Regions from separate parts of the Nocardia sp. NPDC052316 genome, predicted to be linked through region 3. Evidence: riboswitches for the same ligand, from Rfam matches in the RefSeq annotation. Region 3 holds a riboswitch; each other region holds the start of a gene.
What was found. A riboswitch is a leader RNA that binds a small molecule or an ion and turns the genes downstream of it on or off. The one in region 3 is predicted to bind S-adenosylmethionine.
Positions count from the first base shown of each region.

Region 1: linked by a shared signal. The riboswitch ahead of ACIHA7_RS06985 (rhodanese-like domain-containing protein) and the one ahead of ACIHA7_RS09830 (2OG-Fe(II) oxygenase) in region 3 are both predicted to bind S-adenosylmethionine.
Region 2: linked by a shared signal. The riboswitch ahead of ACIHA7_RS16985 (amino acid ABC transporter permease) and the one ahead of ACIHA7_RS09830 (2OG-Fe(II) oxygenase) in region 3 are both predicted to bind S-adenosylmethionine.

Region 1 covers NZ_JBIUBB010000001.1:1,497,424-1,507,600, reverse strand. The annotation lists gene ACIHA7_RS07005 (DUF456 domain-containing protein) at 1-461, shown strand, start outside; gene ACIHA7_RS07000 (amidohydrolase family protein) at 509-1,381, opposite strand; gene ACIHA7_RS06995 (FAD-dependent oxidoreductase) at 1,440-2,831, opposite strand; gene ACIHA7_RS06990 (hypothetical protein) at 3,180-3,626, shown strand; SAM riboswitch class IV at 3,690-3,806, shown strand; gene ACIHA7_RS06985 (rhodanese-like domain-containing protein) at 3,821-4,237, shown strand; gene ACIHA7_RS06980 (O-succinylhomoserine sulfhydrylase) at 4,311-5,525, shown strand; gene fgd (glucose-6-phosphate dehydrogenase (coenzyme-F420)) at 5,575-6,585, opposite strand; gene ACIHA7_RS06970 (HAD-IIA family hydrolase) at 6,911-7,669, shown strand; gene ACIHA7_RS06965 (MarR family winged helix-turn-helix transcriptional regulator) at 7,720-8,172, opposite strand; gene ACIHA7_RS06960 (type 1 glutamine amidotransferase family protein) at 8,228-8,869, opposite strand; gene ACIHA7_RS06955 (RpiB/LacA/LacB family sugar-phosphate isomerase) at 8,938-9,390, shown strand; gene ACIHA7_RS06950 (hypothetical protein) at 9,590-9,964, opposite strand; gene ACIHA7_RS06945 (DUF3761 domain-containing protein) at 9,921-10,040, shown strand; gene ACIHA7_RS06940 (nitroreductase family deazaflavin-dependent oxidoreductase) at 10,048-10,177, opposite strand, start outside.
Region 2 covers NZ_JBIUBB010000003.1:914,406-924,582, reverse strand. The annotation lists gene ACIHA7_RS17025 (DUF3040 domain-containing protein) at 1-356, opposite strand, end outside; gene ACIHA7_RS17020 (SAV_6107 family HEPN domain-containing protein) at 504-944, opposite strand; gene ACIHA7_RS17015 (N-acetyltransferase) at 1,087-1,698, shown strand; gene ACIHA7_RS17010 (phytoene desaturase family protein) at 1,751-3,316, shown strand; gene ACIHA7_RS17005 (carotenoid biosynthesis protein) at 3,313-4,176, shown strand; gene ACIHA7_RS17000 (LppM family (lipo)protein) at 4,228-5,019, shown strand; gene ACIHA7_RS16995 (glycosyltransferase) at 5,052-6,194, shown strand; gene ACIHA7_RS16990 (hypothetical protein) at 6,191-6,931, opposite strand; SAM riboswitch class I at 7,177-7,271, shown strand; gene ACIHA7_RS16985 (amino acid ABC transporter permease) at 7,459-8,463, shown strand; gene ACIHA7_RS16980 (amino acid ABC transporter ATP-binding protein) at 8,460-9,227, shown strand; gene ACIHA7_RS16975 (ABC transporter substrate-binding protein) at 9,227-10,177, shown strand, end outside.
Region 3 covers NZ_JBIUBB010000002.1:676,884-687,060, forward strand. The annotation lists gene ACIHA7_RS09810 (DHA2 family efflux MFS transporter permease subunit) at 1-970, shown strand, start outside; gene ACIHA7_RS09815 (sugar porter family MFS transporter) at 1,090-2,559, opposite strand; gene ACIHA7_RS09820 (MFS transporter) at 2,785-4,191, opposite strand; gene ACIHA7_RS09825 (tRNA-dependent cyclodipeptide synthase) at 4,188-4,910, opposite strand; gene ACIHA7_RS09830 (2OG-Fe(II) oxygenase) at 4,910-5,716, opposite strand; SAM riboswitch class IV at 5,835-5,953, opposite strand; gene ACIHA7_RS09835 (hypothetical protein) at 6,062-6,664, opposite strand; gene mgrA (L-glyceraldehyde 3-phosphate reductase) at 6,735-7,778, opposite strand; gene ACIHA7_RS09845 (M64 family metallopeptidase) at 7,991-8,950, shown strand; gene ACIHA7_RS09850 (Xaa-Pro dipeptidyl-peptidase) at 9,066-10,177, shown strand, end outside.

The DNA of each region.
Region 1 (10,177 bases), on a different contig from region 3:
TTGTCGGCCTGGTCATTCTCGTCGGCCTATTGGGCATCATCATCCCGATCCTGCCCGGCGTCATCCTGATCTTCGGCGCGATCACGGTGTGGGCCTTCCTGACCGGCGGCGCGACGGCCTGGACTGTCTTCGCCGTCAGCACGGTCCTGCTGGTGCTGTCCGGCGTCATCAAATACACCTGGCCCGGCCGGAAGATGAAGGACGCGGGGGTAGCCAACCGCTCCCTTGTGCTCGGCGCGGTCCTCGGCATCATCGGCTTCTTCGTGATCCCGGTGGTCGGCCTGTTCGTCGGCTTCGTGCTCGGCGTCTACCTCTCCGAACTGCACCGCCTGCGCGTCGGCCAGCAGGCCTGGCAGGCAACGGTGCACGCGCTCAAGGGCGTCGGCCTGTCCATGCTCATCGAGCTCCTTGGTGCGCTACTCGCCACCGGCGTCTGGGTGGTCGGCGCGATCGCCGCCTAGCCTGCTCCGAGCGCGTTTGCCCTATCGAATCGTGTTGTCTACCGGCGCTACTCGACGATGGGCAGCGGAATCGTGTCCACCTCTCCGGGTTTGGGGAGACTGTCGCGGCGGATGGGCAATGTGGGTTGTTCGGCGGTGTACAGCGGCAGCGTCGGCGCCGGGTCGGCGGGGAGGGCGCGGACCCGGGCGGGCAGCCGGTAGAAGGCGCGGGCGTTGTCCTCCAAGACGGCGAACATGTCGGTACCGACCACGTCGCAGATAAGGTCGACGTCGGAGTCGCGGAAGGGGCGGCCCGCGCGAGTACCGGGCAGGTCGGTGCCGAACATCAGCGCCTCGGGGTTGACCGCGTGGATGCGGCGCAGGGTGTCGGCGACGTTCATCGAGACGCGGCCGAAACCGGTCGCCTTGACCTTGGCGCCGCGATCGACCAGATCGAGCAGGAACGGCAGGCCCTCCTCGGACATGCCGAGATGATCGATGGCGAAGACCGGCAGCTTGGAGATCACCGGCTGCAGCGAAGCGAGCATCGTCCCGTCGATATAGACCTCGACGTGCCAGCCGACCAGCTCGTGCGCGCGCAGCGCCTGCAAGGTCATGCCGGTGATGTCGGCGGCGGCGCGCTTGAGGTTGAACCGCAGCCCGCGCACGCCGATGCGGTCCAGCTCGAGGATCTCGTCGTCGGTGGCGTCCAGATCCAGGCGGGTGACGCCGACCCAGCCCTCGCCCAGCTCGGTGAGGGCCGCCTTCAGATACGTCTGATCGGTGCCCTGGAAAGACCCGCTGACCACGGCACCGCCGCCGACATCGAAGCGCGACATGCGCTTTCGATAGTCGGCGATGGTGAAGTGGCCGGGCAGGTAGCCCTCGTTCTCGAACCGCGGGAACCGCGGATCGAAGATGTGGAAATGGGCATCGAACACCTGTACAGAATGCCTCAGTACGCGTCGTTCCGCTGTCGCGGACCCACCAGGCGAGTCGTCAGACCTTGTGCGGCTCGCTGGCGCGCAGCATGTCTTCCCGCTCGACCACCTTGACGCGCTCGCGGCCCTCTGGCTCGCCGAGCGAACGCTCGTGCGCGTCCAGCCGGTACCAGCCCTGCCAGGTGGTGAACGGAATGCCCTTGCCCTCCAGGAACTCGGTGACCGCGTCCAGCTCCGGCCGCTCGGCCGGGGTGAAGTTCGCGCTGTCGTCGAGCAGGCAGGCCACGGTCTCGTTGGCGTCGCCCTTGGTGTGGCCGATGAGGCCGACCGGGCCGCGCTTGATCCAGCCGGTGACGTAGGTGGCCGGGACGTAACGATCGGCGCCGTCGGCGTTCTCGTCGGCGATGACCCGGCCCGCTTCGTTGGGCACGGTGCCTGCCTGGTCGTCGAACGGCAGGTTGGTCAGGTTCTGCGACAGGTAGCCGACGGCCCGGTAGACCGCCTGCACATCCCATTCCTTGAACACGCCGGTGCCCTTGACGTTGCCGGTGCCGTCGAGCTGGGTGCGCTCGGTGCGCAGGCCGACGACCTTGCCCTGCTCGTCGCCGAGGATCTCGGCGGGCGACTCGAAGAAGTGCAGGAACAGCTTGTGCGGCCGGTTGCCGACGTCGCGAATGGCCCACTGCTCCAGCGTGTTCGCGATCATGTCGACCTGCTTGGAGTGCCTGCGCGCGGCCTCGGAGCCCTCGTCGTACTCGATGTCCTCGGGGTCGACGATGACCTCGATGGTCGGCGAGTGATCGAGTTCGCGCAGTTCCAGCGGGGTGAACTTGGCCTGGGCCGGGCCGCGGCGGCCGAACACGTGCACCTCGAGCGCCTTGTTGGCCTTGAGGCCCGCGTAGACGTTCGGCGGGATCTCGGTCGGCAGCAGTTCGTCGCCGGTCTTGGCCAGCACGCGGGCCACGTCGAGCGCGACATTGCCGACGCCGAGCACGGCGACCTTCTCCGCGTCCAGCGGCCAGGTGCGCGGCACGTCCGGGTGGCCGTCGTACCAGGACACGAAGTCGGCGGCGCCGTAGGAGCCGTCCAGGCCGATGCCGGGGATGCCGAGCGCGCGGTCGGCGTTGGCGCCGGTGGAGAAGATCACCGCGTCGTAGAACGTGCGCAGGTCGTCGAGGGTGATGTCGGTGCCGTAGTCGATGTTGCCGAGCAGGCGCACCTGCGGCTTGTCGAGGACCTTGTGCAGGGCGGTGATGATGCCCTTGATGCGCGGGTGGTCCGGCGCGACGCCGTAGCGGATGAGCCCGAACGGCGCGGGCATGCGCTCGAACAGGTCGATGCTGACCTCGGCATCGGACTTCATCAGGGCGTCGGCGGCGTAGATCCCCGCGGGTCCGGCGCCAACGATGGCGATGCGGAGCGGGCGATTCGCTGCACTCTGTTCGGTCATCTTTTACGCGCACCCTTTTGGTTGAGAAACAAATACGGCGTCTTCCTTAGCCTAGGCTAAGTTACGCGCTGGCTGGTTGCACCTGACGATGCGGACACCGGAGTTGTCGGCTCGTGGCCATTCCGGTCGCGGCTATGACAGCAGGCCGCAGTCTCGCGATTCTATCGGTGGCGGCCGAGGCGGCCCGCGCCGGTGCGTGAACTGAACGGATGCCGCGCCACCGGTGTTGTCCGGCTTGCCCGGTCTCGCGGCGGTGATTCCGCTGCGGTGCGGCGGAGTTCGCAACGCCTGGCTGCGTGTGGCAGGGGTGAGCGTCGGATAAGCCCGCCGACCAGGGATCATGCTCGTATGAGCAAAGAGCAGCAGCCTGCGGAAGACGAGATCATCCCGGTCGATCAGACCGACAAGCGTTCCGTCGTACCGTTCGTCGCGGCCGCCGTCGTCGCGGTGCTCGTGCTCGCCGGGATCGTCATCGGCGGGGTGCTGTCGCCCGCTGAGAAAAATGTCACAGAATCCGACCGGATCGCCGCCGCGGTGCGCGGCTTCGTCGAGGGCTCCAACAGCACCGATCTGGTGCCCCCACCAGGCACGGGCTGCCCGGACTTCGACCCGAAGCGCTCACCGCTGGTCGGGCGCTCCGGCGGCGGAAAGACCGTGGAGATCACGAAACTCGTCGATCCGAAGGTCGACGGCGATCGCGCGATGGCGACGGTTACCACGAAGGTCGACGGCGAAGAGGCCACCTCGACCTGGAATCTGACCCGCTCCGGCGACAAATGGCTGGTCTGTAATTGAGCATTCTCATACCGTGAGCAGCCGTTTGACAGGGTGACCCCTGTCGAGGCAATCTCAGCAGAAGGTCATGAGAACCAGTGTCAAGCCCCGGCAATACTGGTCGGCAACCCTCCTCCGCGGTGGGGTGCTCCGGGTGACGACCTGGCCGCGCGTCAAACCCGAGCGCGGCAAGTGCGGATTCTAGGAGGGTCCAGATGAGTTATGCCGGTGACATCACTCCCCAGCAGGCCTGGGAACTGTTGCGAGACAACCCCGAAGCCGTCTTGGTCGATGTGCGCACCGAGGCCGAGTGGAAGTTCGTCGGCGTGCCCGACACCAGCTCGATCGAGCGCCCGACGGTACTGATCGAGTGGGTCGATGCTACGGGGACGCGCAACGGTGAGTTCACCGAGCAGCTGGTCAAGGCCCTGGACGGGCACGATCCGGCGGCTCCGGTGATCTTCCTCTGTCGCTCAGGTCAGCGCTCCATCGGCGCGGCCATCGCCGCGACGCAGGCCGGTTTCGGCACCTCCTACAACGTGCTCGACGGCTTCGAAGGCCCGGTCGACGCGCACGGACATCGGGGCGGCAGCGGCTGGCGCGCCCTCGGCTTGCCGTGGCGGCAGTCATGAGTAGCTGCTGTTCGGCGGCCGCGTTGTCGCGCAGCCGCGTCGCCGGGGGGCAGTGGGTCCTCGGGAGGCAGTCATGATCACCGGTGGTGCGTTCGACAAGCCGCTGCCCGAAGGGGTCGGCCCCGCGACGCTCGGTGTGCGAGGGGGCTTGCGGCGCTCCGGTTTCGAGGAGACCTCCGAGGCGCTGTACCTGACCTCCGGTTTCGTCTACGAGAGCGCGGAGGCCGCCGAGGCCGCGTTCACCGGCGACGTCGAGCATTTCGTCTACTCCCGTTACGGCAATCCGACGGTCGCCATGTTCGAGGAGCGGATGCGGCTGCTCGACGGTGCCGAGGCGTGTTTCGCGACGGCGAGCGGAATGTCGGCGGTATTCACCGCGCTCGGCGCGCTGCTCGGCGCCGGTGATCGACTGGTGGCCGCGCGCAGCCTGTTCGGGTCCTGCTTCGTGGTGTGCAACGAGATCCTGCCGCGCTGGGGCGTCGAAACCGTCTTCGTCGACGGCGAGGATCTGGACCAGTGGGAGCAGGCGCTGTCGGTGCCCACCCAGGCGGTGTTCTTCGAGACACCGGCCAACCCGATGCAGACCCTGGTCGACGTGCGCCGGGTCACCGAGCTCGCGCACGCCGCCGGCGCGAAGGTGGTGCTGGACAACGTCTTCGCCACCCCGCTGCTGCAGCGCGGTTTCGAACTGGGTGCCGACGTGGTCGTCTACTCGGGCACCAAGCACATCGACGGCCAGGGCCGGGTGCTCGGCGGCGCCATCCTCGGCGCGAAGGACTACATCGAGGGTCCGGTGAAAACCCTGATGCGCCATACCGGTCCGGCGCTGAGCCCGTTCAACGCGTGGACACTGCTCAAGGGTTTGGAGACGATGCCGCTGCGCGTGCGCCACTCCACGGAGTCGGCCCTGCGCATCGCCCGCTTCCTGGAGACCAACAAGGCCGTCAGCTGGGTGAAATACCCCTTCCTGGAGTCACATCCGCAGCACGAGCTGGCCACCGGCCAGATGAGCGCGGGCGGCACGGTGGTCACCTTCGAACTGAACGCCCCCGCCCACGAGGCCAAGAAGCGCGCCTTCGAGGTGCTCAACCGCCTGCGCATCATCGACATCTCCAACAACCTCGGCGATGCCAAATCCCTGATCACCCACCCCGCCACCACAACTCACCGCGCCATGGGCCCCGAAGGCCGGGCCACCATCGGCCTTTCCGACGGCGTAGTCCGCATCTCGGTCGGCCTCGAGGACGTCGAAGACCTGCTCGCCGACCTGGACCACGCCCTCAGCTAGCAACGACAAAGGCTCCACCCGTCGCGGCGGGTGGAGCCTTTGTCATTGCTCAGGCCAGGGCGCGCAGGCGCGGGGCGAGGTCGCGCTGGAAGAGGTCGAGGAAGCGGCGCTGGTCGTGGCCGGGGGCGTGGAAGACCAGGTGGTTGAGGCCGGCGTCGAGGTAGGGCTTGATGAGGTCGACGGCCTGGTCGGGGTCGCTGGCGACGATCCAGCGCTTGGCGATCTGCTCGATCGGGAGGGCGTCGGCGGCGGCCTCCATCTCGATCGGGTCGGTGATGCTGTGCTTCTGTTCCGGCGTCAGGCTCAGCGGGGCCCAGAAGCGGGTGTTCTCCAGGGCCAGTTCGGGATCGGTGTCGTAGGAGATCTTGATCTCGATCATCCGGTCGATGTCCGCGACGGTGCGGCCCGCCTTGGCGGCGCCCTCGGCGACCGCCGGCATCAGCTTCTCGGTGTAGAGCTCCATGCCCTTGCCTGAGGTGCAGATGAAACCGTCACCCGCGCGGCCCGCGTAGCGCGCGACCAGCGGTCCGCCCGCGGCCACATAGACCGGGATGCCGCCCTTGGGCACGTCGTAGATCGACGCGCCGACGGTGTTGTAGTACTCGCCCGCGAAGTCCACGCGGTCGCCGGTCCACAGCGCGCGCATGAGCTCGACCGCCTCCCGCAGCCGGGCGAAGCGCTCCTTGAACTCCGGCCATTCCCCCTTGTACCCGGTGGCGATCTCGTTGAGCGCCTCGCCGGTGCCGACGCCGAGCATGATCCGGTCCGGGTACAGACAACCCATGGTGGCGAAGGCCTGCGCGATCACGGCCGGGTTGTACCGGAAGGTGGGGGTGAGCACCGAGGTGCCGAGCTGGATCCGCTCGGTGCGCTCGCCGACCGCGGCCATCCAGGCCAGCGAGAACGGCGCGTGCCCGCCCTTGTGCCGCCACGGCTGGAAATGGTCGCTCACCGTGGCACTGTCGAGGCCGTGTTCCTCGGCCAGTACCGCGATCTCCACCAATTCCCGCGGCCCGAACTGTTCCGCCGACGCCTTGTATCCGAGCTTGAGCTCACCCATGTGCGCCACTCCTGTCGCTTCGCTGCACACCTGCGGTGCGGGCATTCCCGCACCCCGTTTGTCGACCGCGGACACGCTGCGGTCATGTCTCGCTGCAACCGCGCCGAGCTCGCGGACCTTCCCGCGCCGGGCGATCGCATGCGCACTGTCCGACGCGCGTCATATGGCCGTCTTCGACCATAGTCAGCGGCACCCACCAGTGTGCGAAGGGTCGCATCGACAGTCGCTCCGGCCATGCGCGGCGAAGACGGACTCCGTCCGCCTGTGTCCTTGGTGGGACAATTGTCTGGTGACTGACGAACCGATCCTGTCCTACCTGACCGACATGGACGGTGTGCTGGTGCACGAGGACCAACTGGTGCCCGGCGCCGACGAGTTCCTCGCCGAGCTGCGCGCCAACGAGACCCCGTTCCTGGTGCTGACCAACAACTCGATCCGCACCCCGCGCGACCTGCAGGCCAGGCTGCGCCACACCGGCCTCGACATCCCCGAGGCGGCGATCTGGACCTCCGCGCTGGCCACCGCCACCTTCCTGGACGAGCAGCGACCCAACGGCACCGCCTACGTGGTCGGCGAATCCGGTCTCACCACCGCGCTGCACGAAATCGGTTACGTGCTCACCGACAGCAACCCCGACTACGTGGTGCTCGGCGAGACCCGCAACTACTCGTTCGAGGCGATCACCACCGCGATCCGGCTGATCGAGCGCGGCGCGAGTTTCATCGCCACCAACCCGGACCCGACCGGCCCGTCGCGCGACGGCTCGCTGCCCGCGACCGGTTCGGTCGCCGCGCTGATCACCCGCGCCACCGGCCGCGACCCGTACTACGTCGGCAAGCCCAACCCGCTGATGATGCGCTCGGCGCTGCGCCGGATCGGCGCGCACTCGCAGTCCACGGTGATGATCGGCGACCGGATGGACACCGATGTCATCTCCGGGCTGGAAGCGGGTATGCGCACCATCCTGGTCACCACCGGTATCTCCACCCGTGCCTCGGTCGAGGCGTATCCGTATCGGCCGACCATGGTGCTCGACTCCGTGGCCGATCTGGTCGGGCGTACGAAGGAGCCGTTCGCGGACTGATCGCGGGCGCCGACGGCAGCGGGCTGTGCTCTGTCCTGCGGCAGGGCAGGTCAACCCTGCTCTTCGACGATCGCGTCCAACGCGGTGGACAGCATGGTGAGCATCTCCACGGTCGCCGCGAGCTGTTCGAGGCCGAGCTCGTCCACCAGCCGCTTGGCCACCGCCGCGTGCTGCGGATTGATCCGGCGCACCGCCGCGAGGCCCGCGTCGGTGACCGCGACCAGCTTCGCGCGGCGGTGCGCCGGGTTCGGCCGGTACTCGGCAAGTCCCTTGTCCACCAACAGGTCCGCGATGCGCTGCACGCTCTGCCGGGTGATGCCCATCTCCCGGGCGATGCCCGCCACCGGCAGCGGTTCGGCCAGCACCGCACCGAGCACCTGCCACCAGGCCGCGGTGAGCCCCGCCGGGCGCGCCAGTTCCTCGGCGATCGCGAGGAACTGACCGTTCAGTCGAAATGACGTGATGGCGGCCGTGGCGAACAGTTCCTGTTCATTTCTGGTCACTTCCACCTCCTGGCGATCCGGCCGTCCGGCCGGATCGCCGCGTGATTGTTCCGCATCAGACGTGCGCGCCCGACCGTTGCTCCTCGTACTCGGCGAGCACCGCCCAGCCCGCCGGATCGGAGTGCCCGTACAAGCGGTACCAGCCGTCGAGCACGTGCGGCTCGTACACGCCGAGCCTGCCGAGTGCCGCCTGCGCGAACTCGAACGGTGCGGTACCGCTCGCGGTGATCAGATCGCCGTCGGTCACCGCGGCCTCGTCCAGGTAATTGTCGGCCCCCGCGTATCCGCTGTAGAGCAGGAATTCCCGAACATTGCTGGTGTGCTTGCGGTTATCGAGCAGACCTTCCCGCGCCAGCCCGAGTGTCGCACCGCAGATCGCCGCGACCGGAACTCCTGCGTCGAGGAACTCGCGGGCCTTGCGAGCGAACGGCATGAGTTCCTCACTGTCCCAGGTATCGGCGCCGGCCAGGATCAGCATCGAGCTCTCGGCGGGCGTGAGATCGGCCAGCGCCATGTCCGGCACTATGCGCATCCCGCCGAGGGTGGTGATCGGATCGGTGGTCAGCCCAACCGTTTTGGTCTGCCAGGTGCCCGGCTCCCGCTGCCAGGTGGTGCGGTTGATGTGCGCTGTGGTCGCGCCGATCTCCCAGTCGGAGAAGGTGTCGTAAACGGCTACGTGGACTGTCTTCGTGGTCATGACAGTATTCTGTCATATTTGACAGCATGCTGTCAATAGGTTGGATGGGTCGACATTAAGCTGGGAGCATGCGGATCTCGGTTGCTGCGGACGAACGCGTCGGAGTGGCGCGGGAATTGGTCGAAGAGCTCATCCGGCGCGGACACGAAACGCTGCCGCACGGCGCACTCGCGCAGACCGAACGAGACGACTGGGCCTGGGCCAGCGCGGCCGCGGCCGACGATGTGGCCAAGGGCCGCGCCGACCAAGCGATCGTCTGCTGCTGGACCGGCACCGGCGCCTCGATCGCCGCCAATAAAATCCCCGGCATCCGCGCCGCCCTCTGCGCCGACGCCGAGACCGCCAAGGGCGCCCGCCAATGGAACGACGCGAACGTCCTTGCCCTGAGCCTGCGTTCGACCTCCAGCGCCGAACTCCGGGAAATCCTCGACGCCTGGTTCACCGGCACCCCCAGCACCGATCCCACCGACCAGGCGAACATCACCCACCTGTCCACGATCGAACGGGCCAACCAACACTGACCTGATTCGCGTCCCGGAACCAATCTGACCTGCGGTTGTTTGGTAATGGGTAGTAGCGCGCCTTCGATGAAGTGAGGTGAGTCATCCGGTAGGTGACTCGCTATCAATCAATCGGAGTATCAGTGCATTACCGCTTCAGCGGTCTCGGTTTCCTCGTCGGTGTGAGCGCGTTCGTCGTGCTCGTCGGTGGCTGCTCGGCTCAACCGGCCTCGCCATCCCGGACATCGGCAACCTTGCCTGCGACCACCACAATCAATTCGACGAGTCCGGCCCCGTCCAGCACGACCAGCGTGCCGACCACAACCAGTGCGACGACCTCGACCACGACCAGTCCACCGGCCACCACCGCCGCGCCTGTGCCACCGCCCGTTGCGGTGCCGCGCACGACGGTGGCTTTGCGCCCGCCGCCCGCCCCGGCGCCGCAGGTCGCGCCCGCGCCGCTGGTCGCACCGCCCCCGGTGAGTGATCCGGGTTCGGCCTGCGGCCCCGACTCGTACCGCAACTCCAGCGGCAACTGCGTACACAATCCGGTGCCGGCCCCCTCCGCACCGCCCGGTGCCACCGCGAAGTGCAAGGACGGCACCTATTCGTTCAGCCAGACTCGTCGCGGCACCTGCTCGAGCCACGGCGGCGTCGCAACGTGGCTGTGAGTGGGGGTTACGCGCGGCGGAGGGCGAAGATGCGGAGGTCGCGGGTGGTGCGGTTGCGGTAGGCGGCGTAGGCGCCGGTGATCTCGACGAAGCGGGCGAAGATCGCGTCCTTGGCTTCGGGTTCGACGAGGGTCGCT
Region 2 (10,177 bases), on a different contig from region 3:
CCACGCTGTCCGGTCGTTCCACCGCCTGGGCTACCGGGCGCGGCGTCGCCGCCGGCCCGATCACCCTTCGCAATGCCCTTGGAACTGCCTACCAGCAGCAGTACGCCTGCGGCGAACATGACGATGAAGCCGACCAGACTGATGATCGGGAAGCCGCCGGGCTTCACTGGAGCAGCGATGCCGGCGACGAGTAGAAACAGACCAAGGACGAACAAGGCCGCGGCCTGGAGTCTGCGACGACTCGAGGTCGAGCGAAGGCGCCCGCCGCGGACGGACGACGCGAACTTCGGATCCTCAGCATAGAGCGCGCTCTCGATCTGTTCGAGCATGCGCTGCTCGTGCTCGGAGAGTGGCACGGTACCTCCCCCGGCACTAGGCGTGGCTGTCGCCTCCGGGTAGGCGACTGATAGCCGACCTTGGCGGCTATCTGTCACCAATGATACGAGTTCGATCAGGGCCGTACCACCTAGTCGCTCATAACTATGTGGGCGTGCCGCCTGTCACTATCCGGTCATGCCGTTTGTCCACCCCGGCGCGGGGCGCAACCGAGCCGATGCGCTGAGGAGATCTTCGACGTCGTGCAGGAATGCTCCTACCCGCGAATAGAACTCGTCGGCCTCGTCGTCGTCGATGTCGCGATCGAGCCCCGCCTCCAGCGCGGCCCTGGTCTCCGACCGCGCGGAAAAGTAATCGGCCCACATCACGAACTCGGGCGCGGCGGACTGCATCAACACCCACGCGTTGCGCGATCGGGCCCGCGGCGCGTTGTCGGCGCCGGTGAGCGCGATCACCGCCCCGGCCCCGCGTAATGCCGCGAGATAGGCCGTGCGGAACCGCTCGCGCGGGTCCCGCTCCCCCGCCGCCTCCATGAGCAGGCCATCGGCCCGTTGCAGCAGCTTGCCCGCTCGACCGGGCTGTCCCGGATGTTCGACCCGATTAGACATCTCGGAGTCCCTCCGCCCTCGCTTACCCGGGCCCAACACCGCCTTGGTGTGACCGAACAGGTATTCGAACGTTTGAATTGAGATTGAATATAGAGACGCCCACCGACAAACTTCCGCGCCCGCTGTGGACCCGACGAGAGCCATGACCGCCGTCAAGCCCAATCACACCCCCGCACCTGTCGTCGTCGACCTGTCCGTCACGGCACTGCGCTCCCGGCTGCACGATGCGCTGGCGGTGTATGTCGCGGCGATGGACTATCCGCGCGGCACCGAACACCATCGCGCGCCGATGTGGACCGAGCACACCACCCGGCCGGGCTGGCAGGCCGTCGCCGCGGTGGTCCCCGACGATTCCGGGCACGTGGACCTACGGTCCGCGCCGATCGTGGCGATCGCCTACGGCTACCACGGTGCCCCACACCAGTGGTGGCACCAGCAGGTGCACAGCGGGATGCGGCGCTCCGGCTGGCCGGAACACTCGACGCGCGAACTGCTTTCGGACTACTTCGAGCTGACCGAGCTGCACGTGCACCCGGCGGCGCAGGGGCTCGGCATCGGTTCCACCCTGCTGCAACGGCTGCTGCGCGATCGGCCCGAGCAGGCGGTGCTGCTGTCCACCCCGGAGGTGGACCAGGAGGACAACCGGGCCTGGCGGCTGTATCGGCGGCAGGAATTCACCGACGTGGTACGGAATTTCGTGTTCGCGGGCGACAATCGGCCGTTCGCCATTCTGGGACGGCGGCTGCCGCTGTGACGCGGGCGCTGCCGGAATCCGAGGGGCCACGGGGTACCGCGGTGAGGGTCACGTGACGGTCGTTGTGGTCGGTTCGGGCCACAACGCGCTGGTCGCCGCGTGCTATCTGGCGCGCGCCGGGCACGCGGTGCAGGTGCTGGAACGCGACGAGGTACTCGGCGGCGCGGTGTCGACGGTCGAGCGCTTTCCCGGGCATCTGGTCGATCGCGGCTCCTCCGCGCACATCATGGTGCGGCACACCGGGATCATCGAAGAGCTGGAGCTCGCCCGCTTCGGCCTGCGGTACATCGATTGCGACCCTTGGGGTTTCACGCCGGCCAGTGGCGACCACCCGCCGCTGGTGTTCCATCGTGACCTGGATGCCACCTGCGCGTCGATCGCCGCCGCGTGTGGTGACCGGGACGCGGCGGCGTATCGGCGGTTCGTCGAAGTGTGGGGCCCGCGCACTACCCGGGTGCTGCGCGCGTTCGGCGGTGGACCCACGCCGGGCCGGTTGCTGCGCTCGTTCTGGGGGCTGGACGCGAAGGACGGCGGGAGCGCGCTGTCGCGTGAGTTCCTGCAGTCCGGGGACGCGTTGCTGGACAGCACCTTTCAGAACGAACGGCTCAAGGCGTCGCTGGCCTGGTTCGGCGCGCAGTCCGGCCCGCCGATGTCGGAGCCGGGCACCGCGCCGATGGTCGGGTTCGCCGCGCTGATGCACACCCTGCCGCCGGGCCGCGCGGTCGGCGGCAGTGGCGCGTTGTCCGCGGCGTTGATTGCCCGGCTGCGCTCCGACGGCGGCGAGGTGACCGCGGGTGACGCGGTGACCGCGCTGCGGCGCGACGGTGCGGGCTGGCGGGTCCACACGGCCTCGGGACGAAACCTGCACGCGGACACGGTGATCGCGGGCTCGCACGTGCTCACCACGCTGGATCTGTTGCGCGCGGGCGGCTTCGAGTCCGCCGTGCTCGACGACTGGCGCCGGCGCATCCGGATCGGCCCCGGGATCGGGATGGTGGTGCGGGTCGCCACCAGCGCGCTGCCGCACTATCCCGGCAGCTCGGCCGACGAATCCGCCCGCGGTCTACAGTTTCTCGTGTCCGACCGGCGGCAGCTCCGCCTCGCCCACGGTGCGGCCTCGGCCGGGGACCTGCCGCCGCGGCCGGTGGTGCTTGCTATGAGTTTCAGCGCGCTGGATCCGAGCATCGCCCCGCCCGGTGAGCATCAGCTCTCGCTGTGGGCGCAGTGGCATCCGTATCGGCTGGCCGACGGCGGCGAGTGGGCCGCGCATGCCGAGCGGGAGGGCGACCGGATCATTGCCGAAGTCGACTCCTACGCACCGGGTTTCGCCGATTCCGTGCTGCGAAGATTCGTGCAGACGCCGGTCGATCTGGAGCGGGAGATGGGGCTGCTCGGCGGCAATGTGATGCACGTGGAGATGTCGCTGGATCAGATGATGATGTGGCGCCCGCTGCCGGAACTGTCGGGGCAGCGCGTACCCGGAGCTCCTGGGCTGTATCTGACCGGCGCGTCTACCCACCCGGGCGGCGGAGTGTCCGGCGCCAGCGGGCGCAGCGCCGCGCGGCTCGCGCTGCGCGATCTGCGCCGCAACCGACTCCCCCTGCTGCGCAAGCGATGACGAACCGCACTCAGCCCAGAGCAGAAGCACAGGTAGTCCGCGCACCGGTAACAGTGCGCAGACTTGCGCCTGCGGTGCTCGCGGGGGTGCTGATCCTGGTCCAGATCGCCTATCCGCTGACGTCCGGCGACGGACGGGATCGGGTGACGGTCATGGTTGTCCTGCTGTCGGCGGGCACGGCGTTGGCGCATGCGACGGCAACACGCGGAATCCGTTATGCGGCCGGGTTTTTGGTGATCGTCTCCGGAGTCGGGTTGATCGCCGAGATCGTCGGTACCGCAACAGGTCTGCCGTTCGGGTGTTACGCGTACGCGGTGGATCGGCTTGGGCCCGCGCTCAGCGGCGTGCCGTTGGTGGTGCCGCTGGCCTGGACCGGTGGGTTGTATCCGATCTGGATGGTCGCCAAGCTGCTCACGCGTGCGGTGGCCCCCCGGATCGGCCTGCTGGCGGTGGGTGCGGTCGGCTGGGATCTGTTCCTCGACCCGCAGATGGTCACCGACGGTCAATGGACGTGGTGTAACCAGGGCGCCGGACTGCCCGGGCTCGCCGAGATTCCGTACACCAACTATCTCGGCTGGTTCGCGGTGGCGGTGCTCATGGGTGCGCTGCTGACCGGGTGGGAGCGCGCGGCCCCGGTGCCGGCAGCGCTGAATCCGTCAGCGGGGCTGGACACCGCTCCCCGTTTCGCCGTGCCGGTGGCTGTTTTCCTGTGGACCTGGCTCGGGTCCGTGCTCGCGCACGCGGTGTTTCTCGGGCTCCCGTTCTCGGCCGGTTACGGCGGGCTCGGACTGGCCGTCCTCGGCCTGCCTCTGCTGCGTCACCTCGGCTTTTTCGGTCCGCGACCCGATACGGCGGACTAGCCGACGTACATCGCGGGGTCCGTTCCGCCCGTCGCGTGGCAATCTGGACGGATGGCCTGGCACGATGTCTGCGTGCAGCCGAGTCCCGTCACCACGATCCCCGATGCCCCGGTACTACCGTCGCCGCGGACGCCCCGCCCTGGAGCGCGTGTCGCCGCGGCCGTTCTGCTCGCGGCGTTGCTGATCCCCGTGCTCGCGGGCTGCCTGCGGGTGCAGGTGTCGATGGGTGTTTCGTCCAACGACCGGGTATCCGGGCGGATCGTCGCCGCGGTCGTGCCCGTCGAACCCAATGACAAGGGCCCGCAGCTGAAGGCGCCCGACTCGCTCGCCGCGAAGGTGCGGGTGGAGCCCTACACCCAGGACGGGTACGTCGGCAGCCAGGTGTTCTTCGAAGACATGTCCTTCGGCGAGGTCGGCCAGCTCGGTCAGCTGTCCGAGCAAACCCAGGGCATGTTCCAACTGCAGTTCCAGCGCAACGGCGACCTGGTCAGCCTCACCGGCCGGGTCGACCTGAAATCCGTGCCGCCGCACGGCTCCGACGTGCAGTTCACCGTCGCGTTCCCGGCCCGCGTGGCCAAGACCAACGGCAACCGCGAGGGCGACAACATCGTCTCCTGGAAGCTGCCCGCCGGCGACGTCTCCCCGTTGCGCGCCGAGGTCAGCTACGCCGACCCCAACACCCGTTCGTTCGCGGGCTGGGCGGGCATCGTCGGCGGCATCACCCTCGCGGTAGCCGCCGTCATCGCCACGATGGCCTACATGGACCGCAACCCGCCCGCGCCGGGCGCCCCCACCGGCCTCTCCTGGAGTCGCTGGTGGAAAACGGTCAAGCAGGGCCGCTGAGCGAGGGCCGACTCGCGTCGCGCGGAGGCCCGATCGCCGGAGCGCTCGGGCTGACCTGGCTCGGTACCGGAATCTCGGTGGTGGGCGCCGGAATCGCGCTCTACAACCGGCTTACGGTGCGGCAGCTGGCGGCGAGCCCGGTCGAGGTGACCGAGCCGGTGACCGTGTGCGTGCCTGCCCGTGACGAGGCGGCACGACTGCCCCGGTTGATCGCGGATCTGCGGGCGCAGCGCGGAGTTCCGCGCATGAGCGTGCTGATACTCGACGACGCGTCGGGTGACGACACCTTCGCCGCGGCGATCGACGCGGCGGCCGAAGACCCGCGAATCACGGTGCTGCGCAACGAGACCGCGCCCGCGCCCGGCTGGACCGGGAAGGCTGCCGCGTGTGTGCGACTGGCCGACGCGGTGGTGACGCCGGTGCTGGTCTTCGTGGACGCCGACGTCCGGCTGGCACCGGACGCGATCGCGGGGGCGGTCGGCGAATTGCGCAGGCGGCGAGCCGCATTGGTGTCGCCGTGGCCGATGCAGCGGGCCGGGTCGCCGGTCGAGGCACTGGTGCAGCCGCTGCTGTGCTGGTCGTGGGCCGCGACGCTGCCGATCGCGGTGGCCGATCGGAGCCTGCGGCCGTCCACCGCGGTGGCCTGCGGGCAGTTTCTGGCGTTCGACACCGCCGCTTACCGAGCCGTCGGTGGGCATGCCTCGGTCGCCGCCAGCGCGACCGAGGATCTCGACATCGCCCGAACCCTGCGCCGCGCAGGACAACCCACCGTGCTCGTCGCCGCCGGACGCCTGGCGAGCACCCGAATGTACGACAGCGCAACCGAACTCGCGGCGGGCTACACCCGATGGCTGTGGTCGGCCTACGGCGGCACCGTCGCGGGCGGCGCGACCGTGGGAACGCTTGCCGCCCTGGCCTATTGGGTGCCGCCGTCCGTCGCACTCCGCGGCCACGGCGCGCTCCGCCGGGTCGGCCTCCTCGGTTACGCGGCCGCGGTCACCGGCAGGCTGCTCGCTCGCTGCACCGAGACCGGCGGCCCACTCGCCCGCACCGACGTCCTCGCGGCCCTGGCCCACCCGTTCTCGGTCGCCGCCTACCTGGCGCTGTGGGCCCGCTCCCATCGCGCTCGACGACGGGGTACGTTGCGCTGGAAAGGCCGCCGGGTCCAGATCTAAGGGACTTCGGTGATCCCCACCGTCGGCAGGAAGAAGCAGGACTTGCCGCCGTTGTCGACCGTGCCGAAGACCGCCGCGAGCACGGTGCCCTGACCGGTGTCGACGGGTACCGCGCGGACGCCGCCCATCGGCAAGGCCGCGAAGAAGAAGTCCTGGATGGCGCGTTCGGCCATCGGGCGCAGCACGGCCGGGACTTCGGCGGGGATCATCGCGCCGAACACCGTGGACAGCGGGCCCATCGAGGCCATGCCGCCGCGGCCGCTGGTCAGGTTCAGCCAGGCGACCTGCATGCCGGTGGTGTCCGGCCCGTCCTGGCCGAGGCCGTAGGGCACGAAGGTGAACATGGTCTGGCCTGCCTTGACGGCGGCCAGGTCCACGCCGGGAATGGCGATCGTGGTCTTGGGCCACGGGCCGGGCACGGCGGCGGCCACCGCCGGGGCGAGGCCGAGGGAGCTGCCGCCGAGGCAGTACGCGGACGCGGTCGGGTACAGGAAAGGCTGCATGCCCGCGGCGCGCAGGCCGTCGACCGCGGTGTGGTAGACGCCGAACAGATCGCTGAGCGTGCTGGTGCCGGTCTGGGCCGGACCGGCCGCTGCGGGCGGAACCGGGGCGGTGACGGTCGGAATCGGTGCCACGGCGGGCGGCGGCGCACCACCCGCGGTCGGTGCGGCGAGCGCCAGCGCGACCGAGCAGCTCGCGACGGCGGACAGTATGGTCGAACGGCGCGGTACAGCCACGAAGACCTCCCTCATCATCGACGCGATCGAAGGCTGACGGTACTCCGCAAAGCGCTGTGATCAGGCGATATAGCCGCCGGCAAGCGATCGGCGTGTCCGGGCGACCACACCGCCCCCGCACCCCCCGATATCCGGGCCGCGGCGAGGTTTACGCTCACGGTGATTAGTTCCCTTGTCCCAGAGTTCGCCTGCTGGGCATGATAATTCGGCCCGACCCTGACATCAGCCGGTGTCCGGATCGGCGACAACCATCCAGAGCGACCGAGAGACCTGGCTCGTCGACGTCGCAGCAACCCCCCGGTTCACCGGGTGCGGGTGCTTCCGCCGGGACCGATGGAGGAACCGAAGTGATCATTTCCGCTGCCCTCGGCACCCGTTGGGGCCGTCGCCACATCGATCAGTGCAAGGTGACGTCCGCGAGCTGTCGGGGCTGACCCGCAGCCAGTCTGTGCACCCGTCGCTGGCCGGGTGATGTGACCGCGGCCCGATGTGGTGCGGTCTCGTTCGTTCTTCCGAAGGACCTCGAAATGAGTGCGTCCGCCACCGCCGTGCCCGGCGACACCGACGCAGGCGACGACCCGGTCGCCACTACGACCCACCTGCCCGACGCCGAGGGTGCCGCACCCACCGTGGCCAAGACGCGGCACCCGTGGCGGTGGGTGGTCAGTGCGGTCGCGCTCGTCCTGCTCGCACAGTTCATCCACGGCCTGGTCACCAATCCCGGCTGGGATTGGCCGACCTTCGCCAAGTACATCACCGCGAAGTCGGTGCTCGCCTCGCTGCGGGTGACACTGGAACTCACCGCGTGGGGTACCGCTCTCGGCTTCCTGCTCGGCACCGCGCTGGCCATCGGGCGACTGTCCGGCAACCCGGTGCTGCGGGTGATCTCCTGGTGCTACATCTGGGCGTTCCGGTCGATTCCGCTCATCGTGCAACTGCTGTTCTGGTTCAACATCGCCTACCTGTACAACACGCTGTCGGTCGGCATCCCGTTCGGTCCCGCGTTTTTCACCTTCGACGTGAACGGCGTGATCAGCGGGTTCACCGCGGCGGTGATCGGGCTCGCGCTGCATCAGGCGGCGTACTCGGCCGAGATCATCCGGGCGGGCATCATCTCCGTCGACGCCGGGCAGTTGGAAGCCGCTGCCGCGCTGGGCATTCCACGGGTGCGCCAGTTCCGCACCATCGTGGTCCCGCAGGCCATGCGGTCGATCCTGCCCAATGCGACCAACGAGGTGATCAGCCTGTTCAAGGGCACCTCGATCGTGTCGGTGATGGCGATCGCGGAGCTGTTCTACCAGGTCCAGGTGATCTACGGCCGCAACGGTCGGGTGGTGCCGCTGCTGCTGGTTGCCACCGCCTGGTACATCGTGCTCACCACCATTGCCTCGGTGGCGCAGTACTACATCGAACGCCACTACGCCAAGGGCACCCAGCGCACGCCACCGCCGTCACCGGTCCAGCGGGCCTGGCAGAAGCTGCGGGAAGTCGCCGAGTCCGGCGCCACCGCGCCGCGCGGAGCGACCCGATGACCGCCGCGCCCGCCGTCGAGGTCCGCGGCGTCCGCAAATCCTATGGCGCACAGGAAGTTCTGCGCGGGGTCGACCTGACGGTGCGCTCCGGCGAGGTGGTGACGGTGATCGGCCCGTCCGGCTCCGGCAAGTCCACCCTGCTGCGCGTGCTGAACCATTTGGAGGCGCTGGACGCGGGCACCGTGCGCATCGATGGTGAGCTGATCGGATATCGGCTGCGCCGCAACACCTTGCACGCGCTGCCCGACCGCGAGGTGCGCAAGCAGCGCTCCCGCATCGGGTTCGTCTTCCAGAACTTCAATCTCTTCCCGCATCTGACGGTGCTCGACAATGTGACGCTCGCACCGCTTTCCGCGCAACGCCGCGACCGCACGGAGGTCGAGGCCGAGGCGCGGGTGCTGCTGGCACGGGTTGGCATCGGCGAGCTGGCCGACGCTTACCCGCGCAGGCTCTCCGGTGGACAGCAGCAGCGGGTGGCGATCGCGCGGGCACTTGCCCTGCGTCCCAGGGTGATCCTGTTCGACGAACCGACCTCCGCGCTGGATCCCGAACTGGTCGGCGAGGTGCTCGACGTGATCCGCGATCTCGCGCACGGCGGCACCGCGCTGGTGATCGTCACCCACGAGATCGGCTTCGCCCGCGAAATCGCCGACACCGTCGTGTTTCTCGACGCGGGCGCCATCGTCGAGCAGGGGACCCCCGCCGCGGTCCTCGACAATCCGCGCCACCCGCGCACCCGCGCCTTCCTCTCCCGAGTCCGCTGATGAACAGGTTTCCGATGAAGCTTTCCGCCCTGGCCACCGCCGCCGCGACCGCGGTCGTCCTGCTGGCCACCGGCTGCACCGACCCCGACGCGGAGTCCGCGCCCCCACCCGCAGGTACGGTCACCTTCGACCTCTCCGCCGCGCAGACCGGCCGTGTCCGCGCCGCCAAGGTGGACAGCATCGCCGCCGAGGTGCCACCGGCCATTCGCGACCGCGGCACCCTGGTGGTGACCGGCTCGTCCGGTACCGCACCGCCGCTGCGCTTCTACGCCGACGACGACGAGACCGTCGTCGGCTCCGAGGTCGACTTCGCCTCGCTCGTCGCCGACATCCTCGGCCTGAAACTGGATGTGCGGGTGGCGGATTGGGCGCAGAACTTCGTGCGCATCGACTCCGGTGAGGTCGACGCCTTCGTCTCCAACGTGACGGTGACCGAGGAGCGCAAGGAGAAGTACGACTTCGCCACCTACCGCAACGACACCGTCGCGCTGGAGGTGCCCAAGCAGAGCACCCTCGAGTTCAAGGACCGTACGAGCCTGGCGGGCAAGCGAATCGGGGTCGGCAGCGGCACCAACCAGGAACAGCTGCTGGTGAAGTGGAACGAGCAGAATCGCGCGCAAGGGCTGGCCCCCATCGACATCGCCTACTTCCAGCAGACCAGTGACTACTACCTGGCGCTCGCTTCGCAGCGGCTGGATGGCTTCATCGGCCCCAATCCGACCGCGATCTACCACACTGCCACCGCGAACCAGACCAAGATCCTCGGCACCTTCTCCGGCGCGGGCGACGCGCTGCAAGGCGAGATCGCGGTGCTCACCAAGAAGAACAGCGGGCTGGTCACCGCCGTCCAGAAGGCACTGAACCACGCCATCGAACACGGCACCTACCAGCAGGTGATCGATCGGTGGGGCCTGCGCAGCGAGCAGATCACCGAGTCGCGGATCAACCCG
Region 3 (10,177 bases):
GGCGGCCCGCGCACGCGCACTGGCGCTGTGGAGCGCGGTGGGTGCCGCGGGCGCGGCGAGTGGACCGGTGATCGGTGGGCTGCTCACTCAACTGGCAGGGTGGCGCTGGGTGTTCTTCGTCCTGGCTCCGCTGGGTGTGGTCGGGATGGTCGGCGCGATTCTCGTTCTGCCCCGGCAACGTTCGGGAGGTACCCGACCGCGATTGGACGTGATCGGCGCGCTGCTGGTCACCGCGGGCATCACCGGCGTGGTGCTGGCCATCATGCGCACGGCGGCGGCCGGCTGGACCGACCGCACGGTCCTCGGCTCGCTACTGGCTGGATTCGCCCTGCTCTGCCTTTTCGCCGTCCACCAAACGTACTGGGCCTCCGACCCGATCCTGCCACCCGCCATCTTCGGGCTCCGCGCCGTCCGTAGCGCGAACATCGTAATGTTCCTGCTCGGCGCGGGCTTTCTCGCCAGCCCGGTCCTGCTGTCCCTGTATCTCCAAGACGTGCAAGGCTATTCGCCGCTGCTGGCCGGTGTCGGTTACCTACCTGTTGGCGCGGCAATGGTCGCCGGGTCACGCTCGGCAGGCTGGCTCAGCGTCCGCCTCGGACCACGCGCCGCCACCGCCCTCTGCTGTGCGATCGGCGCCGCAGGCCTGGCCGCCACCGCCTCCTGCATCGCACTCGACGCCTCCTACTCGTGGGCAGTCCTGCTGTCCGGCACCATCCTCGGCTTCGGCACCGCCGCCGCCTTCACCCCCCTCACCATCGCCGCCACCGACAACGTGCCCCCGGACCGCAGTGGACTCGCCGCAGGCGTCCTCAACACCGTGCGCCAAACCAGCGGCGCAGTAGGACTGGCAGCCTTGAGCGCCATCGCCCTAGCCCTCGGCTACGCAGCAAGTTTCGCCGCCAGCGCCGCCTGCCTCGCTGCCGCCTCCCTGCTAGCAATCCTCACCATGCCCCGCAGCCGCGGCCTCTGACCGAACCGCATTGGTCGGCTGATCAGGAGGAACTGGTGCTGGCGTCGGCCGGGAGGCCAATTACACCATTTCCTCGTGATCGCCTGTCCAGCAAAGTATTCGACCGCCACCAGTCAGGGTTACGGATGAACCGGGGCGGTGGTGGTGGGGAGGTCGACTCGGCTGCCGATGTTTCCGCGGAGGGGGAGGAAGGTTCCTTGGCGGAGGGATTGTTCGATGTCTTCCAGGGAGTGGCCCTTGGTTTCGGGGACGAAGAAGAAGACGAAGACCAAGGACAGGAGGTTGAAGAGGGCGTACATGATGAAGGCGGGGCCGAGACCGAGGGTGTCGATGGTGGTCAGGGCGGTGAGGGTGAGGAAGAGGTTGGAGCCCCAGAGGGCTACGGCGTGCAGGCTGGTGGCGCGGTCGCGGATGCTGAGGGGGTAGAGCTCGGAGCCGAGTAGCCAGCCGACGGCTTGCAGGCCCGCGGCGTTGCAGGCCATGTAGGCGAGCATGAGGGCCAGGGTGAGGTAGCGGTTGGGGTGGGCGGTGAGGACGAAGAGGAGTCCGAAGCCGAAGAGGAACAGGGTGGCGCCGGGGATGAGGGTGAGCATGAGTTGGCGGCGGCCGACGACGTCGACCAGGCGCTCGCCGACGGCGGTGAAGATGAGGTAGACCGCCGCGATGCCGAGGCCGGACCAGACGACGAGTCCGGTGCTGAAACCCGCTGCGCTGCCGAGGATGGTGTGCGAGTAGTAGATCATCATCTCCAGCCCGGAGAGCTGGGTGAAGGCGGCGATGCCGAGCCCGGCGACGAGGGCGGGGCGGGCCCACCGCTGGGTCAGATTTGCCCAACCGCCGCGGGACGCCTTGTTCTCCTGCTGGGAGATCGCCCAGATCTTCAGGGTTTCGTCGACGGCGGCCGACCGGTTCGGGCGCATCCACCGCAGCACGACCCTGGCCTTGCCGACGGTGCCGTTCTCGATGAGCCAGCGCGGTGTCTCCGGTAGTTGCAGCATCGCGACGGCAAGGACGAGCGCCGGAATCACCGCGATACCGATCATCCAGCGCCAGTCGTCGCTGGCCTCGAAGGTGTCGCCCGCCACGACGCTGACCAGGTTGGCGAGGAAGATGCCGACGCCGATGGCGAGATTGAAGAAAGTGACCATCGCGCCGCGGCGATGCGGCGGGGCGAGTTCGGCGATGTAGGTGGGCACGATCTGCGAGCAGGCACCGACCGCGAGGCCGAGGAAGAACCGGCAGACCGTCATCATCCACGCGTCCACCGCCAGCGCACAGGCCACGACCCCCACCGCGAACACGCAGGCGATGATGAAGATGGTTTTCCGTCGCCCCAGCGACTTCGACAGGGACCCGCCGATTAGGGCGCCGACGACGGCACCGGCGAGAATGGCGGCGGTGAGGATCTCCTGCTGGGTGTGGTCGATACCCCATTGCGCGGACATTTTGGGCAGCGCGCCGGAGATGATTCCGGTGTCGTAGCCGTAGAGCATGCCGCCGAGGGCGGCGAACAGCGCCACGATCACGACGTTGCGATTGGCGTTCTGCTTTTCATCCCGCGTCGCTTTCTCCGGCGCGGAAATAACCATCTCGTAGCCATCGAGGTTGCGGCGGCGCAGGCGAGGAATGAAATTCCTGCGTCTGCTTATTGTCGAACGCTCACCTGGCATACGCCCCAGTCGACCGTGCGCGCCTCACCAGCGCAAACTTACCGGTCTTATTTGTGAACAGAATTACTTTCATGTTTGGCGTATTGCGTGGTTTCGGAGTATTGCGGCAGTTCTCGCACTTCGGCGAGAACTGCCGCAACGAAACTACGTGGCCGCCTCGACGGGCACCGGCCGGTCGGCCGCCACCTTCTCGGTCCGTCCTGCGGTGAGGACTACCACGAGGACTGCGGCGATCAGGCTGGTTGTCGCGATGATCGAGGCGACTCGTCCGGTGGCAGCACCGGTCGAGAGATCGATCCGCCCGAAGACGACGGTCGCCACCGCGGCGCCGATCGCCCCGCCGAGATTGTGGAACGTCCACGAGGCACCCACCGCGAAGCCGGATCGGCTCGGCGGCACCGTCGAAATGGCCAGCACGGTCGCGGGTCCCAGCACCAGTGCCCACCCCGCGCCGAACAGCACCAGCGCGACGAAGAGCACGGCCAGCAGCTCACCGAAGGCGGACCAGGCGATGCCCGCTCCCGCGAGGGTCAACAGCCCGAACCCCCACGGCAGCAACGAATGTGCGCCGAACCGATCCACGAACCGCCCCGCGACCGGCGATGCGAGCGCGAGCGTGCCGCTGACGAGCAACAGCACGAATCCCGCTTGGCGCACGTCGAAGTCGCGTCCCTGCGTGAGATACGTCGGAATCGCCAGCAGCGCAGCGGCATAGAACAGGCCGAGCGAGAAGTCCGAGACGATGGCGGCCACGAATCTCCGATTGCCGAACAGTGCCGGATCGATCAATGGATTCGCCGCCCGCCGCTCCGCGACGATCCCCACCGCGACCGAGACAACGAGGACGACCGCGGCGATGAGGACCCAGGGTGAAAGCCATCCCCGCAGGTCGCCGAGTACGAAGATGCCGACGGCCGACACTACGGCGAACGCGACGACGATCTGTCCGGCCCAGTCCGTGCCGCCGGTCGGGTCCGGCGGCACGTGGGGGACCGCGAACGCGATCGCGACCAAGGCCGCGAGGCCGAGGGGAATGTTGATCCAGAAGATCGACTGCCAGCCCAGATCGGGCACCAGCAGACCGCCGAGCACCGGGCCGATGGCCAACCCCAGACCGTTCACCGAGTACAGCCAGCCGATAGCTTTGCCTCGATCACCCGGTGGGAACAGCGATTCCACCAGCGTCGAGGTGCTCGTGTAGAGCACGGCACAGGCCGCACCCTGCACGAAGCGCGCGACGAGCAGGATCCCGATCGACGAGGCGGCGGCCGCCCCCGCCGACGCGACCACGAACAGGGTGAGCCCGAACAGCAACACCTTTCGGCGTCCGAGATGATCGGCAACCCGCCCCGCCGTGACCATGAACATCGACAGCGCCATCAGGAAAACACCGAGGGTCAGTTCGGTGTTCGACGTACCGGCCTGCAGATCGGCCCCGATGGCGGGCAGCGCGGTGGTGACGATGGTGAGGTCGATGCACCCGAGGAACGACGCCACCGCCAGCCCGCCGAACCCGATGACGCGCCGCTCGGCCGGGATCTCGAGGCTCACAGCTGCGCCTCCGCCGCGGAGTTCAGCGCCGACTTGCGCTTCTTGAATCGCAAAGGGAGCCAGGCGACGCGGTCCGGGTACTCGGGTTCGACGAACAGTTCCCGTGTGCGGCCCATCGCGGCGGAGATGCGCTGCGGGTAGATGACGAAGTCGAATCCCTCGTGCGCCCACAGCGGCATGATGATCGGGCATTCCTCCAAAAGGTATGCGCGGCAGGATATCCGGACCGCGTCCTGGTCGACGTCGGGTTCGCGCGCCAGCCGCCGTTCGATGAATCGTTCGATGGTGCTGTCGATGGCGTGCCGATAGGGTTCGTCGGTCTCGTAGGCGTGCTCGATGGCGTCGTAGAGGTCGCCGTAGCGGGGATGGGACAGCGCGAAGTCCCACCGCAGAATGTTTGTCGGGCAGTCGATCTGGTCCAGATAGCCCTGGTTGCGTGCGATCCATTGGTCACCGGCGATGCGCGCACGAGCATGCCGGTCGATATCGGTGCCGCCGCTGAGGTTGTGCCGTTGCAGGGTGTCCGCGACGGCGATCGCGCAGCGCCCGAAGTTCGAGCGATTGATCAAATCGATGGTCGCGGCGAGCTTTTCACCCTCGTGGTAGTCCGCGCCGACGCTGACCAGCAGGACGGTGGAGCGGCCGTCGGTGGTGATGCCGTCCGAGCGTAGGTCGTAGGCGGCCTTGTGCGACGCCGAGAGCAGCGTAGTCGTGGTCATCAGCTCCACACCTTCAGCGACTCGGCCGGATCGGTGACCCCGATGAACAGTCCGATGGTGATGCGGGGGCGGTCCTGGGACGGCGCGACCGCGTGCACGCGGCGCGGATCGATGAAGATCGCATCGCCGACGCGCGGCGTGATGACGAGCGCCGGATCGCCTACCGCGGCACGGTCGATGCCGTAGACGCGGTCGCCGGATCGGTCTCGATATTCGCTCTCGTCGGGATAGTCGTCCCAGATCTGCAATTCGCCGCCCCGATCCGGCACATCCAGATAGACATTCACCGACAGTTGCCGCGTGATCCGAATATCGAAGTCCGGCGGCAGGTTGCGGCCGACATTGTCAGTGTGCGGCTCCAAATCCACACCCACCAGTTGGTAGCGCGCGACGCCGGCGAAGAAAGCCTGCCCGTCGCGCCGCAACAAACTCGCCCCGGCGGGCCAGCTCTCGTCGAGCAGTAACCGCAGGTCGTCGGCGGGGTACGAATACGGCGAGGCGATGTCGCGCAGCCGATCGATATTGTCGCGTGCCTCCTCGAAATACCGCCCGCGCCCGGCGTCGGTGCTCGTCTCCGAGAACGCGTGCCCGATCCGCCGGAACTGCGGGTCGGTGGCCAACGGGCCGTGGTCCTGCCTGCCGACGAAGGCCTTGCGCAGGTGGTCGAGCGCGTCCGGCCGGACGAATCCGGCCAGTCGCACCGCGTGCACGTCGCCGTTCAACAGCGCGGTCAACGATTCATGGTCGAATCTTTGCCTGGTGGTGTCCAGCACGCGGTCTCCGAGAGTTGGCGTGGCCGTGGTCATGTCGTTCCCCTCTGGTTGTCGCTCGATGGACCGGGCACAGGCCCAGGCACGAGAAGGGGAGTGCGTTTCGGACATGAGTCGACCCCCGTCTCTCGAGAGGGCTCCAGCACACCGATGGAGCCCGCGCTTGCCCGGGCCGCATTACGCGGCTCGGCCTGGTCTTGACCCGGGGCACCCCGCCGCGGTTGGAGGGTTGCCGGCCAGCTAGCCGGGGACTTGACGCTGGCACTCTTGACCTGAGGTAAGCGTGCCGCCCGTCAGAACCGTTGTCACGCTTTAGAATCGCGCTGAGTTATGAACCGAGCTAAGGAGTTTCCGCCCGGAGTTACGGACCGTCACGCCTGGTCAGCCGCCGAGTAGGCCGAGGCCGCGTAGTTCGAGGGCGGCCAGTCGGCGGACGGTGGCTTCGTCGCCGCGGCGCCAGGCGTCGACCACGTCGGGGTCGATGCGGTCGAGTTTGCGCAGGGGCTGGTTGGCGAGGGCGCGCAGGGCGAGTAGGTCGCGTCCGCCGGGGGCGGCGCGCAGGCGGGCTGCTGTTGCGGCTCTGCGCATCCAGCGCACGCGTAGCGGCAGCCAGAGGAACAGCACCAGTCCGAGCGGGACGATCAAGAGTCCGAGGGCGAGGGCCATGGCGAGGTCGTTGACCAGGGCCTGCTGGTCGCTTCCGGCCTCGGCCATGGACCGGGCGGCCGCGGCCGCGCGCTCGAAGGGGGAGGTGAGATCGTCGCCGACCATCGGCACCCGGCCGACCTTCCGGCCGACGTCACCGAGGCTGTCGGCCATGCCGCCGCCCGCGCCTTCCAGCTTCTGGCCGGGCACCCCGAGCTGCTGCACCAGATCGTGCACCCAGAGTGCGGCCGTGACCGAGGCGTATACCCAGGCCACCACCAGCAGATCCGTGACCAATTGACGGGCGGCGACGGGGGCCCGATCGGCGTAAATCCTCACCTGTACGGAATTCCCCGGTGCGCCAATCGAAAACGGCACTTCCTACGCGCAATAACGCGGGCAATACTGTTCAGAGAGTGCCTTGGCGCGCGGACCGCCACAGGTCGACTTCGCCGTCATCGTCGAGCAGCGCGTCGATGTCGGCGAGCTCGTCGGCGCTGAATTCGAGATTGTCGAGGGCGGCGACGTTTTGCTCGAGCTGGTCGGTGGTGGACGCGCCGATCACCAGCGACGTCACCCGATCGTCGCGCAGCGCCCAGGCCAGCGCAAGCTGGGCCAGCGTCTGCCCGCGGCGATCGGCGACCGCGCCGAGTTTGCGCAGCCGATCGATCATCGCCGGGGTGAGCAACTCGTTCTGGAACGACTTGCCTTGGGCGGCACGCGATTCCGGTGGAATGCCATCGAGGTACTTCGAGGTGAGCAGCCCCTGCGCGAGCGCGGTGAACCCGATGACGCCGAACCCCTCCGCGCCGGCCGCGTCGAGCAGCCCCTCGGTCTCGATCCACCGGTTGAGCATCGAGTAGGACGGCTGATGGATGAGCAGGGGAGTGCCGAGCTCACGCAGCAGTGTGGCGATGGTGACCGAATCCTGCGCGGTATACGAGGAAATTCCTACGTACAGCGCCTTTCCCTGACGGACCGCGGTATCGAGCGCCGCCGCGGTCTCTTCCAGCGGAGTCGTCGGGTCGAATCGGTGCGAATAGAAGATGTCGACATAGTCGAGTCCGAGCCTGCTCAGCGACTGGTCGAGCGAGGCGAGCAGATACTTGCGTGACCCGCCGCCCTGCCCGTACGGACCCGGCCACATGTCCCAGCCCGCTTTGCTGGAGATGACGAGTTCGTCGCGGTAGGGAGCGAGTTCCTCGCGCAGAATGCGTCCAGCGTTGATCTCCGCCGCGCCGTAGGGCGGGCCGTAATTGTTCGCCAGGTCGAAATGCGTGATACCGAGATCGAAGGCGCGCAAGGCGATTTCACGCTGGGTGAGATAGGGGCGGTCATCCCCGAAGTTGTGCCAGAAGCCGAGCGAGAGCAGCGGCAAATCCAGGCCCGAGCGTCCGGACCGGCGATAGCGCATCGCGCCGTCGTACCTGGCGGGGTCGGGAACATATGCCATGGAGACCTCCTCATCAGCTGCACGGACGGTCCCATACTGCCCGACCGGTGCGCGGCGGCAGCCCGAGCCCGGGCGATCGGCGCGTCCATTCCCCAGTTATTCCTCAGTCGAGTTGCCGGACCAAATGTGGTTCCTTGATGAGGAATTCGACAGACCGAAGTGCGGCCCGCGCCGTCCGGGTCGAAATCGCGAACCACTCGAGGAGCTTTGCCATGCCCTTGTTACGACGCATGTTCGCAATCATGCTCGGCGCGTTGATCATCGTTGCGATGTCGGTCGCCACGGGATCGGCCGCCCCCACCGAAGAACGAGAAGTGTTCTCCCCGGACGGCACCATCGGCCGCGTTTCCGTGCCGGTCCGCCCGGAAGCCCCGGCCCCGCGCTCGGCGGTGCAGGCCGACGTGGTGACGATCCAGCAGACCGGGCCGTCCAGTCAGCGCTTCGATCTGGTGTTCGTCGGCGACGGATACACCTCCGCTCAGCTGGAGACCTACAAGCAGCACGCGATCAACCGGTGGAACGAGATCGCCCAGGTCGAACCGTTCAAGTCCTACAAGAACTCGTTCAACGTCTGGGCGGTGAACGTGGTCTCCCAGCAGTCCGGTGTGGACAACGATCCGCGCGGCACCTACCGGAACACCGCCCTGGACATGACCTTCTGGTGCGGCGGCACCGAGCGGCTGCTGTGTGTGAACGAGACCAAAGCCCTGCAGTACGCCCGGTTGGCGCCCGAGGTGGACCAGGTGGTCGCGCTGGCCAACACCACCAAGTACGGCGGGGCGGGCGGCAAGGTGGCGACGTCGTCCGGCGGCAACGCGCAGTCGGGGCAGATCGTGGTGCACGAGCTCGGGCACTCGGTGGCCGGGCTGGCCGACGAGTACGACTACCCGAACGACCGCTACACCGGCCGGGAGCCGCGCGAGGTGAACGCCTCGACCTACACCAGCGCGCAGATGCAGCAGAACAAGGCCAAGTGGTACCAGTACCTCGGCAAGCCCTCGCCGGACGGTGGCGTGGTCGGCACCTATGAGGGCGCGGTCTACCACAAGCGCGGGGTGTACCGGCCGACGCAGAACTCGCTGATGCGCTCGCTCGGTCGCGAATTCAACCTGATCGGGCTGGACGCGATGAAGGCCGCGATCGAGCGGAAGGCCCCGCCGACCCAGCACTGATTCATCACCGGATGCCCGGCCGCCCGGCCGGGCATCCGAGGTAATTCCCCTGAGCCAGCAGGTATTTCGAGTCTCGCACGGGAGCACCTCGTGATGAGTTGTGAAGGAGAACGCAATGGCATCCAGACAGCATCAGCACAGACGTGACCGGGGTGGGCCGCGCACCCGCGTGGTCGCGGCCCTCGGGTGGACCGTGCTGACCCTGCGACGGCTACCGCGGCTGGCCCTGTTGGTCGTGGCCGCGGCACTGCTCCTGTCCGGCGCGCCCGCGCTGGCCGATCCGACTAACGGCCCGGACGTCACCGGTGGTGAGGCACAGCCGACGTTCAACCCGAAGGCGCCGGTCCGGCAGGACCTGTGGGTGCGTGCCCCCGTGGACAGCGACCGGGACGGCAAGGACGACGAGGTGCACGTCCAGGTCGTCCGTCCGGCCGGCGCGACGGGCAAGCTGCCGGTGGTGTACCAGGCGAGCCCGTACTTCTCCGGCGGTAACGACGTCGCCAACCACAATGTGGACGTCGAGCTCTACGTGCCCGACGGCGCGGACGCACGACGGATGGCCCCGGCGCCGGGCGAGCTGCGCGCGCGGGTGGCCGAGGACCTGCGGGCCGCGGGCATCACCGTCGCCAACGGCCAGATCACCTGGCAGTACGAGGAGTTCTTCCTGGCCCGCGGCTACGCCGTGATGTACGGCGAGTCGCTCGGCACCGGCACCTCCACCGGCTGCCCGACCTCGGGCGCGCGCAACGAGACCATCGGCGCGCGGGCCCCGATCGACTGGCTCAACGGCCGGGCGAAGGCGCGCGACGCGCAAGGTAAAGCCGTGGTGGCCAATTGGGCCAGCGGCAAGGTCGGCATGATGGGTGTTTCCTACAACGGGACACTGCCCAACGCCGTCGCCGCCACCGGCGTGCCAGGACTGGAAGCCATCGTGCCCATCGCCGCGATCAGCAACTGGTACGACTACTACCGCGCGGCGGGCGCGGTGGTCGCTCCCGGCACCTACCAGGGCGAGGACGCCGACGTGCTGGCCAAGTACGTCTACACCAGGGCCGACCGGAAGATCTGCGCACCGGTGATCGACCAGCTCGAAAAGGACCAGGATCGGGTTACCGGTGATTACCTCGGCTTCTGGAACGAGCGCAACTACCTCAACGATGTCGGCAAGGTGCGGGCCGCGGTGCTGGCCGTGCACGGTCTCAACGACTTCAACGTCAAGACCAAGCA